Linked DNA regions of Rhodopseudomonas palustris HaA2. The protein of the gene in region 1 interacts with the protein of each later gene in a pairwise test. Links are inferred from orthologs where the notes say so. Each region holds a gene or a part of one and is shown on either strand. Other genes may lie near its edges.

Region 1 (6,827 bases):
AAGAGCCCGCTTTTGCCAACGGGCCGATGGAACCGACATGCCCGCCGATTGGTCGCTCAGTCCTCAGCTCGAAAAAGACACCATCAACATCGGCGATCTGCCGCTCAGCCGCGTGCTGGTGATCAAGGACGCGAATTATCCGTGGCTGCTGCTGGTGCCGCGCCGCGCCGGCGCAGTCGAGATCACCGACCTCGACGAGGTCGCGCAGGCGCAGTTGATGACGGAAATCTCCCGGGTCGGCCGCGCGCTCAAGGACATCACCAAATGCGACAAGCTGAACATCGCCGCCCTCGGCAATGTGGTGCCGCAGCTGCATGTCCATGTGATCGCGCGACGCGCCAACGACGCCGCCTGGCCGCGCCCGGTGTGGGGCGTGGTGCCGGCGCTGCCGCACGACGCCGAGGAAGTGCAGCACTTCATCAGCGCGCTGCGGCGCAAGATCTGGCTGGGCTGAGCCGATGAGCAGCGCCTTTCCGCTCGGCCAGCCGGCCTTCGTCAGCAACATCCTCGACCGCGCCGCGCATCTGCGCCGCGACGATTCCAAGCTGATGGCAATGGAGGACAAAAGCGACACCCGCGCCTATGTGGTGCATCGCGATTCGCTGGTGGTGAAGCACGAGGACGGCGGCCCGCGCGCGCTGCTGTCGATCAAGGAGGCGCTGTCGCTCGGCGCCAATCCCGGCACGATCTTCCTCGGCCTGCGCGACGGCGCGGCGGTGTTCGGCATGGGCATCGGCGCTACGGCAGTCGAGACGCTGATGACGCGCAGCGACGCCGGCATCGCCGAGCTGCGCGGCATGGCGATGCAGGGCATCCTGCCGCCGGAACAGCTGTCGGCGATCGCGATGGCGAAATCGATGGTCAGCTGGCACCAGCGCCACGGCTATTGCGCCAATTGCGGCACCCGCACGGCGATGACGCAGGGCGGCTGGAAGCGCGACTGCCCGAACTGCAAGGCCGAGCATTTTCCGCGCACCGACCCGGTGGTGATCATGCTGGTGACGTCCGGCGACAAATGCCTGCTCGGCCGGCAGAAGCCGTTTCCGGCCGGGATGTATTCGTGCCTCGCCGGCTTCGTCGAGGCGGCGGAGACGATCGAGGATGCGGTGCGTCGCGAGATTTTTGAGGAATCCGGCATCCGCTGTTCCGAGGTGCGCTACTACATGACGCAGCCGTGGCCGTACCCATCCTCGCTGATGATCGGTTGTACGGCGATCGCCACGACGGAAGACATCACCATCGATTTCACCGAACTCGAAGATGCGCGCTGGTTCTCGCGCGACGAGGCCGCCGCGATGCTCAATCGCCAGCATCCGGACGGCCTGGTCGGGCCGCACCCGTTCGCGATCGCGCATCATCTGGTCGGCCGCTGGCTGGAGCAGACATCATGACGAACACCGCAAAGCCCAAGCCGCGGATTCTCTGCGTCGGCATTCCGGTCCGCGACCTCACCTTCCGGATCGAGGCGGTGCCGGGCCGCGGCAACAAGATCCCCGCCAGTGCTTATGAAGAGATCTGCGGCGGCAATGCGCTCAATGCCGGGATAGGCATCGCGAGGCTCGGCGGCACCGCGACGATGTGCGGCCCGATGGGCGACGCGAGCGAAATCGCGGGGCGCTTCATCTTCGACAAGCTCGGCGAGGAAGGCATCGCGACCACCGGCCTGATCCACATGCCGGGGCTGGTGACGCCGATTTCCGCCGTGATGGTCGATCCGACCGGCGAGCGCACCATCGTCACCTTCCGTGATCCGCGACTGTGGAACGTCGCGTTGCCGGACGCCGATGCGCTGCTCGAGAACTGCGACGCCATCATGATCGAGAGCCGCTGCGCCGGCTTCGCCACGCCGCTGTGCGCCGAGGCGACCAGGCGCGGGATTCCGGTGGTGGTCGATATCGACAGCGCGATGGCGATGAACGAGGGCCTGCTGACGGCGTCGTCGCATCTGATCTTTTCGGCCGAAGCGCTGCACGCCACCGCCGGCGTCGCCGACGACGAAGCCGCGCTGACCAAGGTGGCGAAGCTGACGCATGCCTTCGTGGCCGTCACCCGCGGCCCGAAGGGGACGCTGTGGCTCGACGCCGACAAACAATTTCAGCAGACCCCGGCGTTCCCGGTGCACGTCGTCGACACGCTCGGCGCCGGCGACATCTTCCACGGCGGCTTCGCGGTGGCGTTCAGCGAGGGCCAGGACATTCCGAGCGCGCTGCGCTTCGCCTCCGCCGCGGCCGCGCTGAAATGCACCAGGCCCGGCGGCGCCTTCGCCTGCCCGGACCGCGCCGAGGTCGAGGCGTTTCTCGCCGACAAGCGGAAGTAATCAGCCGCGGCGCACGCGCGCGCAACGCCGCAGCCGTCTCGTGAGGCGCGGCTTCAGCCCGACGCGACCTCGTCGATTTTGAAGGCGCGCGAGGCGAACAGATCGCGGTCCGGCGCGAGCGGCGCCTCGTCGGCCGATGTCGGTGCCGGCGCCGCTGCGGCGGGCGCGGCGAAATCCAGTTCCTCGATCCGCGCGGCGCGGCGCTCGATCTTATCGGCCGAGACGAGAATCTGGCGGACGTCGTCGTTGACCTGGCCGAAATGCGTCTGCAGCTTGGTGACGCGCTCGCGCAGGCGCGCGAGATCGTCGCCGAGGCTCAGCACTTCGGTGCGGATCTGGTCGGCGGCATCGCGCATCCGCGCGTCTTTCAGGATCTGCTGCATCACTTGGATCGCCAGCATCAGCAGCGACGGCGACACCAGCACGATTCGCGCCCGATAGGCCTTCTGGATGACGTCGTCGAAGCCGTCGTGGATCTCCGCATAGACCGATTCCGACGGCACGAACATCAGCGCGGTGTCCTGGGTCTCGCCGGGGATCAGGTATTTCTCGGCGATGTCGCCGACATGCCGCATCACGTCGATCCGCAGCCGCTGCGATGCGGCTTTCTTCTGCTCGTCGCTGCGGGCCTCGCGCAGCGCCGTCACCGCCTCGAGCGGAAACTTGGCGTCGATGCACAGTGGCCGCTGGTCGGGCAGCAGCACCACGCAGTCCGGCCGCTTGCCGGTCGACAGCGTGTATTGGAACGCGTAGCCGCCTTTCGGCAGGCCGTCCTGCACGATCGATTCCATCCGCGCCTGGCCGAAGGCGCCGCGCGCCTGCTTGTTGGCCAGCACGTCGCGCAGCGTCGTCACCTGGTCGGTCAGTTCGGTGAGATTCTCGTGCGCGCGGTCGATGATGCCGAGCCGCTCGTGCAGCGCCTGCAGGCTCTCCATGGTGTGCCGCGTCGACTGGGTCATCGACTGGCCGAAGCGGTGGGTCACCGTATCCAGCCGCTCGCTGACCGCGCGGGCCATCTCGGCCTGCCGCCCCGCCAGCGCCCGGCCCATCGCATCGACCCGGCCATTGGCCTCGCTCTGGAACCGGATCAGGTCCGACAGCCGCTGCTCGAGGTCGGCGGCGCGGCGGGCCTGCGCCAGCGCCGCGGCGTTGCCGCCCTGCAGCCCGCGCGCGATCACCAGCACGATAGCCAGCAGCAACAGCAGCGCCAGTGCACTGGCGCCGACCAGCGCCATGCCGACGCTGACCGGGGCGCCTCCCGGATCGAACAGAATCTCGTTCATGGCGCGACCGTAGCAGATCGTCCGGCGTTCGCGAACGAAGAGAGAACGTCACGCTGAACAGATCTTTAAGCGGGCCCGCGCCGAAAGTGGCAGATCCTCCGGTCGGTCCCGGATTGACCCGCAAGCGCGCGCGCCTTAAATCGCCGCCATGGCCCTGCGCGAAATCATCATCCTGCCGGACAAGCGGCTGCGTGAAATCTCCAAGCCCGTCGCCGAGGTGACGCCGGAGATCCGCAAGCTCGCGGACGACATGTTCGAGAGCATGTACGAGGCGCCCGGCATCGGGCTGGCGGCGATTCAGATCGCCGAGCCGGTGCGGCTGATCACGATGGACATCGTGCGCAAAGAGGGCAACGGCAAGAGCGATCCGCGGGCCTTCATCAATCCGGAGATCGTCGGCGCCTCGGCCGAGCTGAACGTCTACGAGGAAGGCTGCCTGTCGATCCCGGAATACTACGCCGAGGTCGAGCGGCCCAAGACGGTGCGGATTCGTTACACCGATCTCGACGGTCAGGTGAAGGAAGAGGACGCCGACGGCCTGTTCGCGACCTGCATCCAGCACGAGATCGACCACCTCAACGGCGTGCTGTTCGTCGATCATATCTCGAAGCTGAAAAAGGCGATGGTCGTCCGCAAGTTCGAGAAGGCCGCCAAGCGCGGCATCAAATACGTCTGAGCGTTCGCGCAGACGACCGGCCGACGCGTTGCGGCGCTCGGCCCTTCGTCGGCCCAGACCTGGGACCTCACGCCATGCCTCTTCGCCTCGTTTTCATGGGCACGCCCGATTTCGCGGTGCCGACGCTGCTGGCGCTGTCGGCCTATGGGCACGACATCGCGGCGGTCTATAGCCGCGAGCCGAAGCCGGCCGGGCGCGGCATGAAACTGCAGCACAGCCCGGTGGCGCAGGAGGCGCAGCGGCTCGGGATTCCCGTGCTGACGCCGAAGACGCTGAGAACCGACGAGGCGTTGGCCGAATTCCGCAGCCACGAGGCCGACGCGGCGGTGGTGGTCGCCTACGGCATGATCCTGCCGCAGGCGATCCTCGATGCACCAAAGCTCGGCTGCTACAATCTGCACGGCTCGCTGCTGCCGCGCTGGCGCGGCGCCGCGCCGCTCAACCGCGCCATCATGGCGGGCGACGCCGAATCGGGCGTGATGGTGATGAAGATGGACGTCGGCCTCGACACCGGCGACGTCGCGATGGCCGAGCGGATCGCCATCACCGATGCGATGACCGTCACCGATCTGCACGACGCGCTGGCACGGCTCGGCGCCGACCTGATGGTGCGGGCGATGGCGGCGCTGGAGCGCGGCGGGCTGCAGCTCGCCCGGCAGAGCGAACACGGCGTCAGCTACGCGGCCAAGATCGACAAGGCGGAAGCGAAGATCGATTTCGCCCGGCCGGCGCAGGCGGTGCTGCGCCACATTCACGGGCTGTCGCCGTTTCCCGGCGCGTGGTGCGAACTGCCGATCGACGGCGAGGCGGTGCGGGTCAAGATCCTGCGCTGCGCGCTCGCCGATGGTCGCGGCGCTCCGGGCGAGATGCTGGGCGACGATCTCACCATCGCCTGCGCCGACGGCGCGATCCGCGTGCTGCAATTGCAGCGCGCCGGCAAGCAGCCGATGAGCGCCGACGAGTTCCTGCGCGGCACGCCGATCGCGAAGGGCGTGCGGGTGAGTTCAAGCTGAGGCGGGGCGCCGCCCCACCCACAGCCGTCACCACCCGCGCATGCGGGTGGCCCAGTATCCCAGAGCGTTCATGATTGATAACCAGCGCTCTGCAATACTGGGTCGCCCGGTCGAGCCGGGCGATGACGTGGTGGTGATGGGCTTCGCTCCCGCTCCAGCACCGCGCGCGGTCGCAGAAACAAGAGAAGCATGCCCCGCTACAAACTCACCATCGAATATGACGGCGCGCCGTTTTGCGGCTGGCAGTTGCAGCCGACGTTGCCGTCGGTGCAGGGCGCGCTGGAGGCGGCGGCGCTGGCGACCTGCGGCGAAGCGGTGCGGGTGCACGGCGCCGGCCGCACCGATGCGGGCGTGCACGCGCTGGGGCAGGTGGCGCATGTCGACATTCCGAAGCCGTTCCGCGCCGACAAGCTGCGCGACGCGCTCAACGCCCATGTGCGGCCGCATCCGATCGCGGTCCTGTCCGCCGAACTCGTGGCGGATGATTTCGAGGCGCGGTTCTCGGCGATCCGGCGGCACTACCGCTATCGCATCGTCAACCGCCGCTCCAATCTCGCGCTCGAGCTCGGCAAAGTGTGGCGGGTGCCGAAGCCACTCGACACCGACGCGATGCACCGCGCAGCGCAAGTGCTGATCGGCAAGCACGACTTCACGACGTTCCGCGACACCGAGTGCCAGGCCGCCTCGCCGGCCAAGACGCTGGACGTGCTCGACGTCGTGCGGAACGGCGACGCCGTCGATATCATCACCAATGCGCGTTCCTATCTGCACAGCCAGGTGCGCTCGATGGTCGGCTCCCTGGTGTGGGTCGGCGAAGGCCGCTGGACGGCGGATGATCTCGCCGCCGCGCTCGCCGCCCGCCGCCGCTCCGCCTGCGGCCCGGTGGCGCCGCCGGATGGGTTGTATCTGGTGCAGGTGGATTACTGAGTACTAGAGCTGTTCATCGCTTGATTGAAGCGGCGCGGCATTCTCGAATGCGGAGTCGTCATCCTGAGGTGCGAGCGCAGCGAGCCTCGAAGGATGCGGCGGCCAAGGCGCTTGCGGCTCATCCTTCGAGGCCCGCTGGCCGCGCATGGCGCGGCCAGCGGGCACCTCAGGATGACGGCGGTGATTCCATCAAAAGCAGAGCTGCTCTAAGGGTCACAAACATCTCGTTCGTCATTCCGGGATGGGCCGCGCAGCGGCACAGGCCCGGAATCCATAACCCCTGACAGTGAGTATGGATTCCGGGCTCGCGCTACGCGCGCCCCGGAATGACGAAAGAGAGGTCGTTTACCTGAAGTATCTCTCCAGCACGCCGCGATAGATCGCGGTGAGCTTGTCGAGATCGCTCACGGGCGTGCGTTCGTCGATCTGGTGCATGGTCTGGCCGACCAGGCCGAACTCGACCACCGGACAGTATTTGGCGATGAAGCGCGCATCCGAGGTGCCGCCGCCGGTGTTGAGGTCGGGGCTGCGGCCGGTGATGTCGGCGATCGCGGCCGACACCAGATCGGTGAAGCCGCCGGGCTTCGTCACGAACACATCGGCGTTCGACG
Region 2 (6,636 bases), 370 kb from region 1 along the record:
CGAACTCACCGGCGGCGTCTATTTCGGCGAGCCGAAGACCATCACCGATCTCGGCAACGGCCAGAAGCGCGCGATCGACACGCAAGTTTACGACACCTACGAGATCGAGCGGATCGGCCGCGTCGCCTTCGACCTCGCCCGCAAGCGCCGCAACAAGGTCACCTCGATGGAGAAGCGCAACGTCATGAAGACGGGCGTGCTCTGGAACGAGGTGATCACCCAGGTGCACGCGCGCGAATACAAGGACGTCCAGCTCGAGCACCAGCTCGCCGATTCGGGCGGCATGAATCTCGTCAAATGGCCGAAGCAGTTCGACGTCATCGTCACCGACAATCTGTTCGGCGACATGCTGAGCGACATCGCCGCGATGCTGACCGGCTCGCTCGGCATGCTGCCCTCGGCCTCGCTCGGCGCGGTCGACGACACCACCGGCAAGCGCAAGGCGATGTACGAGCCGGTGCACGGCTCGGCGCCCGACATCGCCGGCAAGGGCCTGGCCAATCCGGTGGCGATGCTGGCCTCGTTCGGCATGGCGCTGCGCTATTCGCTCGACATGGGCGAGCTCGCCGACAAGCTCGACGAAGCCATCGCCGTGGTGCTGGCCCGCGGCCTGCGCACCGCCGACATCAAGAGCGAAGGCTCCACCGTGGTGTCGACCAGCCAGATGGGCGAAGCCATCGTCCAGGAGATGCAGGCGCTGCACGGCTGAGGAGCGCGCTCGAAGCGTGTGGGCACGGCGCAACAGCGCGCCTCTGCCCACCCTCCGGACTCAACGCCGCAAACGCCTTCCGCGTCATCCTGAGGTGCCCATCGTGCCGCGCTATGCGCGGTGCGATAGGCCTCGAAGGATGGGCCGCCGGCACCCGTGGCCGCATCCTTCGAGGCGCGCAAGAGCGCGCACCTCTGGATGACGATTCTTCAGAGAAACGACGTCCTGAAACAAAAAATGCCCGGCTGAGCCGGGCATTTTCGCATCCGATGAGAACCCGCGCCGCTCAGTACAGCGGGAAGCGCTCCGGGTAGCCGCCGAGGTCGGAGGCCGGGTTGAGCGGCTGGCGGTCGAGCGGGCGCTGGCCGTTTTCGCGGGCGAAGGAATAGCCCGGCGGGAAGGCGTAATCGGAGAATTTGCGATCGCCCGGCAGCACTTCGGTGCCGGCGTCGAGCCAGGAGCGCTTGGTGACGTAGACGCGGGTGCGCGGGCCGGCTTGGTACGACGAGTTCGGGCCGCGGTCGCCGTAGCGGATCTGGTCGCTGCTGCGATAGACGCGCTTCTTGCTGGTCTGCTGCGCATCCGCCGATTCGACGCCGATTGCCACCACGGCCACCGTCGCGAGCAGCACCGCAAACGTCTTCGCGCAGGTTTGGGCGGCTGGGAATTTCAGGGTCATCGGGTCCTCATCGGCAGGCGCATTGCAAATTACGCCTCTTTCTAGCCGCCAGCATGGCCGCGCCACAAGGTCAATCCGGCCACACCGAGCGCAAATATGCAATTCCGGGCTTGCCGGAATGTTGCATGGAATCCAACGGTTAAACGACGCGTGCGATTCGCTGTCAGAATGCGCCGCGGAGACGCGGATTCTGCGCGCCGAACACCCAGTCGGCACGGGCCGCCTGCCCAGGCGCCGGCGTGCAGCCCTGCCGTCGCAGTTCGGCGTGGGCGAAGGTGTCGGCCAAAGCCGCATCGCCGCCGGCGGTCAGCAGCACCAGCCGGTCCAGCATGCAGGCGGCCGCGGCGCGCCGCTGCGGCAGGCTGTCGCCCTGGCAGGTCCAGCCGGAGATGCGCAGCGCCGCGTCGTCGATCCTCCTGAAGAAGCCGAGGCAGCGGGTCGATGGCCCGGCGAGATCGAACAGCGTCACCGGCCCGAACTTGCTGTCGATCAGGCCGGCCGGCTGCGCGCTCTCGGCGCGCTCCGCACCGATTCGGGCGGCGAGGTCGGCCGCTGCGTCCGGCACGCCGTGCGCCTCGTCGCCGAGGCGGTACAGTTCGATCTCGACGGCCGGCGCCTGCCCGGGGGCGGCCCAGCGCAGGACATCCTTGCGGCCGCCATCCGGATGCCGGAGGATTTCGGTGCTCGCGACGGCGCCGGGCAGGTCGATCTGGCTGACGGCGAAAGCGGGATGCGAGTGCGTCGCCATGCTCCAGCCCGGCCGGTCGCCGGGCGTGGTGGCGGCGGTGATCGCGGCGTCGGTCAGCGGATTGGCGGCGGTGAAAATGATCAGCCCGATCAGCGCCAGCGCGCCCACATAGGCCAGGATGCGCATCACGGTTTCGCGGCATTCGTCGGCGAAGCTGCGCAGCGCCGGGTGGATCCGGCTCTGCGGCGGCGCGGCCCGGAAGGCCGGATTCGAACCCATCGGCAAAGACTCCGGGCGATACTCGCGGAAGGATTGAGAATGCAGGGAAAAGCGCGGGCAGGTATCAAGTTGTGTCGGCCGCGTTTCTCGCATAGAAGCGCTGACTTCTCCTTGCTGCGGCGCGCCGCGGCGGAGCAAATTCCTTCGGAGAGTGAACGATGGGTTACAAAGTCGCGGTAGTGGGTGCGACCGGCAATGTCGGGCGCGAAATGCTCGCCATTCTGGACGAGCGCAAGTTCCCGGCGGACGAGGTGGTGGCGCTGGCGTCGCGCCGCTCGATCGGCGTCGAGGTCAGCTACGGCGACAGGACCCTGAAATGCAAGGCGCTGGAGCACTACGATTTCAGCGACATCGACATCTGCCTGATGTCGGCCGGCGGCGCCGTGTCGAAGGAATGGTCGCCGAAGATCGGCGCGCAGGGCGCGGTGGTGATCGACAATTCCAGCGCCTGGCGGATGGACCCGGACGTGCCGCTGATCGTGCCCGAAGTGAACGCCGCGGCCGCCGCGGGCTTCACCAAGAAGAACATCATCGCCAATCCGAACTGCTCGACCGCGCAGCTCGTGGTGGCGCTGAAGCCGCTGCACGACAAGGCGAAGATCACCCGCGTGGTGGTGTCGACCTATCAGTCGGTGTCGGGCGCCGGCAAAGAGGGCATGGACGAACTGTTCTCGCAGACCAAGGCCGTCTACACCAATCAGGAACTGATCAATAAGAAGTTCCCGAAGCGGATCGCCTTCAACGTGATCCCCGAGATCGACGTCTTCATGGAGGACGGCTACACCAAGGAAGAGTGGAAGATGATGGTCGAGACCAAGAAGATTCTCGATCCCGCCATCAAGCTCTCGGCCACCTGCGTGCGGGTGCCGGTGTTCGTCGGCCATTCCGAAGCGGTCAATATCGAGTTCGAGAACCCGATCTCCGCCGACGAGGCCCGCGACATCCTGCGCAGCGCGCCGGGTTGCCTGGTGATCGACAAGCAGGAGCCGGGCGGCTACGTCACGCCGTATGAAGCCGCCGGCGAGGACGCGACCTATATCAGCCGCATCCGCACCGACCCGACCGTCGACAACGGCCTGGTGCTGTGGTGCGTCTCGGACAATCTGCGCAAGGGCGCGGCGCTGAACGCGATCCAGATCGCCGAAGTGCTGATCAACCGCAAGCTGATCACCGCGAAGAAGAAAGCGGCGTAGTCGCCGGCCGGATCTGCTCCGTCATCCTGAGGTGCCGCCGCGCAGCGGCGGCCTCGAAGGATGGGCCGCACACGCTGCAGCCGTCGCCGCATCCTTCGAGGCTCGCTTCGCTCGCACCTCAGGATGACGGTTTCGTGCAAAGGGTTGCAAATGGCCGGGGCTCGTCCCCGGCCATTTGCATTCACGGTGCGCAACGGTACTGACGCGAGCGCGCCGGCGCGCTAGGCTGGCGCAGCTTCATCGCCCACGGCCGCAGCATGACCGACCAGCCCGATCCGCCAAAGCCCCTGTCGTCGACCAAGCGCATCGAGCGCGGCTTCGAGACCGTGCTGTTCAACAGCCGCTGGCTGATGGCGCCGTTCTATTTCGGCCTCGTGCTCAGCCTGCTGGTGCTGCTGTACAAATTCGTGGTGCTGCTCGGCGAACTGATCCTGCACGCCACCCTCGCCAAGGAATCCGACATCATCCTCGGCGTGCTCAGCCTGATCGACGTGTCGCTGACCGGCAATCTGGTGCTGATCGTGGTGTTCTCCGGCTACGAAAATTTCGTGTCGCGGATCGATCCGCGCGACCATCCCGACTGGCCGGAATGGATGACCAAGGTCGACTTCGCCGGGCTGAAGCAGAAGCTGCTCGCCTCGATCGTGGCGATCTCGGCGATCCAGGTGCTGAAGGCGTTCATGAATCTCGACACCGGCTACGACTCGACCAAGCTCGGCTGGCTGATCGGCATCCATCTGGTGTTCGTGGTCTCGACCCTGGTGATGGCGCTGTCCGACCGCTGGGGCGGCCACGGCGGCGACGACAAGGGCGGGCATTAGCGGGCGTCGCTTCGCCCGCTGTATCGACGCAACCGTCACGTCCACGTCGTCATCCTGAGGTGCGAGCGTAGCGAGCCTCGAAGGATGCGGCTGCGAGCCCCGCCTTTGCGGCCATCCTTCGAGGCGCGCAAGGGCGCGCACCTCAGGATGACGCTCATGATCGGGGCGGCTCGCTCACCCGCGCGGGACGGCGGGGCGGAAGTCCTTGCTGTCGGGGTCGAGCACGAACAGATCGCCGGCGGCGACGCCGAAATAGGCTCCGTGGAGCTGGATCTTGCCGCGCGCGACCTGGATCTGGATGCAGGGAAACGTCATCAGGTTTTCGAGGCTGCGATGCACCGCGGCCTTCTCGATCCGGGTGCGGAATTCCTGCATGGTCTCGTGGTCGCGCTGTTCGACCACCTCGCCGGGCTTGGTGAACATCGCCATCCAGCGGCCGATGAAATCGCTCTCGGTCAGCGGCGGGGTCTTGTCGGTGAAGGCTTTGATACCGCCGCATTGGGCGTGGCCGAGCACCACGATGTGCTTGACCTTGAGCACCTGCACGGCGAATTCCAGAGCCGCGGAGACGCCGTGGGCGCCGCCGTCGGGCTCGTAGACCGGCACCAGATTGGCGACGTTGCGGACCACGAACATCTCGCCCGGGCCGGCGTCGAAGATCACCTCGGGCGAGACGCGCGAATCGCAGCAGCCGATCACCATCACTTCCGGCGATTGACCGCGCTCCGAGAGTTCGCGGTAGCGGGTCTGCTCAGTCGGCAGCCGCTGCGTCCGGAACGCCTCGTAGCCCTCGACCAGGGCTTTCGGAAACGATGTCATCGGCGCTGTCTCTCCAGGGAATGGTGTCGTCGCGTCTAGGGAAGCGGAACCCGCTGCAGCGACCAGGATGCGCGTGCGCCTGATCCCGCCCGCATAATCACAGGATGCCGCCGCGAACAAGTCTTCCGGCGCGCAGGCCGAGATGATATCGCCATCGTTTTCCGCGCACCGAGGGAACAGACCGATGATCCGACCGCGCCGCAGCCTGTTGTTCATGCCGGGGTCGAATGCGCGCGCGCTGGAGAAGGCCCGCCTGCTGCCGGCCGACGGCCTGATCCTCGACCTCGAGGACGCCGTGGCGCCGGACGCCAAGGCCGCCGCGCGCGACCAGATCGCAACCGCGGTCGCCGCCAAGGGATACGGCCACCGCGAGGTGCTGGTGCGGATCAATGCGCTGGATTCGCCGTGGTGGCGCGACGACATCGCGATGGCCGCCAAGGTCGGCCCCGACGGTATCCTGGTTCCGAAAGTGTCGAGCATCGAGGATATCGCCGCCATCGCCGAGCGCCTCACCGAGCTCGACGCCGATCCGGCGATCCGGGTCTGGATCATGATCGAGACCGCGCGCGGCGTGTTGCACGCCGAGGAGCTGGCGGCGCAGACCCACATCGCCGGCACCCGGCTCGCCGGCTTCGTGTTCGGGCCGAACGACATTTCACGCGAGACCGGCATCCGGATGCTACCGGGCCGCGCCACGATGATTCCGATGATCAGCCACTGCATCCTCGCCGCCCGCGCGCACGGCCTCGTGGTGCTCGACGGCCCCTACAGCGACATCGCCAATGTCGACGGCTTCGCCCAGGAATGCGCCCAGGCGCGCGATCTCGGCTTCGACGGCAAGACGCTGATCCATCCCGGCCAGATCGACGCCTGCAACGCCACCTTCACGCCGCCGGCGGAGGACGTGGCGCAGGCCCGCGCGATCCTCGCCGCCTTCGAGCGCCCGGAAAATGCCGGCCGCGGCGCGATCCAGCTCGACGGCCGCATGGTCGAGCGCCTGCACGCCGAAATCGCCAAAAAGACCATCGCGATCGCCGACGCGATCGAGCGGGCGGGGCGGTGATTTCTACCCACCAACGTCATCGCCGGGCTCGACCCGGCGATCCACCATCTTCGTAAGAAGATGGATGCGCGGGTCAAGCCCGCGCATGACGGCTGAGACATGAGTTGACGGCACGGCGTCGCAACAGCCGCAGCCTGCTCCCTCGCCCCGCTCTTGCGGGGAGAGGGTTGGGGTGGGGGCGACGCGGGCACTGAGTCTCGGCCTCGCGGAAACGCCCCCTCACCCGACCGGCTTCGCTGCGCTCCGCCGGTCGACCTCTCCCCGCGCGCGGGCAGAGGTATAAATCACGCCCAGGCGCGTTCGGTCTTGAGCTTGTCTTCGTAGCTGTCGATCGAGGCTTTCTTCTCGAGCGTCAGCCCGATGTCGTCCAGGCCGTTGATCAGGC

The links.
Region 2: the proteins of def (region 1) and RPB_RS01710 interact in binary tests that used the Escherichia coli proteins (3 or more experiments, as listed by UniProt). The link is inferred for Rhodopseudomonas palustris HaA2 from one-to-one orthologs.

The regions. Positions count from the first base shown.
Region 1 is NC_007778.1:754,073-760,899, forward strand. The notes cover bases 2,555-5,512. They hold def (peptide deformylase), read left to right. Parts: upstream 2,555-3,748; coding sequence 3,749-4,276; downstream 4,277-5,512. Other genes in these bases: RPB_RS03425 (DNA recombination protein RmuC), read right to left, coding at 2,555-3,600; fmt (methionyl-tRNA formyltransferase), read left to right, coding at 4,351-5,289; truA (tRNA pseudouridine(38-40) synthase TruA), read left to right, coding at 5,479-5,512. Also shown: RPB_RS03410 (HIT domain-containing protein), read left to right, coding at 38-454; nudC (NAD(+) diphosphatase), read left to right, coding at 459-1,391; RPB_RS03420 (sugar kinase), read left to right, coding at 1,388-2,317; more of RPB_RS03425, read right to left, coding at 2,371-2,554; more of truA, read left to right, coding at 5,513-6,216; dapE (succinyl-diaminopimelate desuccinylase), read right to left, coding at 6,562-6,827. UniProt on the Escherichia coli protein: Removes the formyl group from the N-terminal Met of newly synthesized proteins. Requires at least a dipeptide for an efficient rate of reaction. N-terminal L-methionine is a prerequisite for activity but the enzyme has broad specificity at other positions.
Region 2 is NC_007778.1:380,912-387,547, forward strand. The notes cover bases 1,764-4,530. They hold RPB_RS01710 (aspartate-semialdehyde dehydrogenase), read left to right. Parts: upstream 1,764-2,513; coding sequence 2,514-3,548; downstream 3,549-4,530. Other genes in these bases: RPB_RS01705 (hypothetical protein), read right to left, coding at 1,764-2,355; RPB_RS01715 (TIGR00645 family protein), read left to right, coding at 3,806-4,369. Outside these bases: leuB (3-isopropylmalate dehydrogenase), read left to right, coding at 1-709; RPB_RS01700 (hypothetical protein), read right to left, coding at 996-1,388; more of RPB_RS01705, read right to left, coding at 1,552-1,763; RPB_RS01720 (carbonic anhydrase), read right to left, coding at 4,544-5,188; RPB_RS01725 (HpcH/HpaI aldolase/citrate lyase family protein), read left to right, coding at 5,373-6,251; leuD (3-isopropylmalate dehydratase small subunit), read right to left, coding at 6,536-6,636.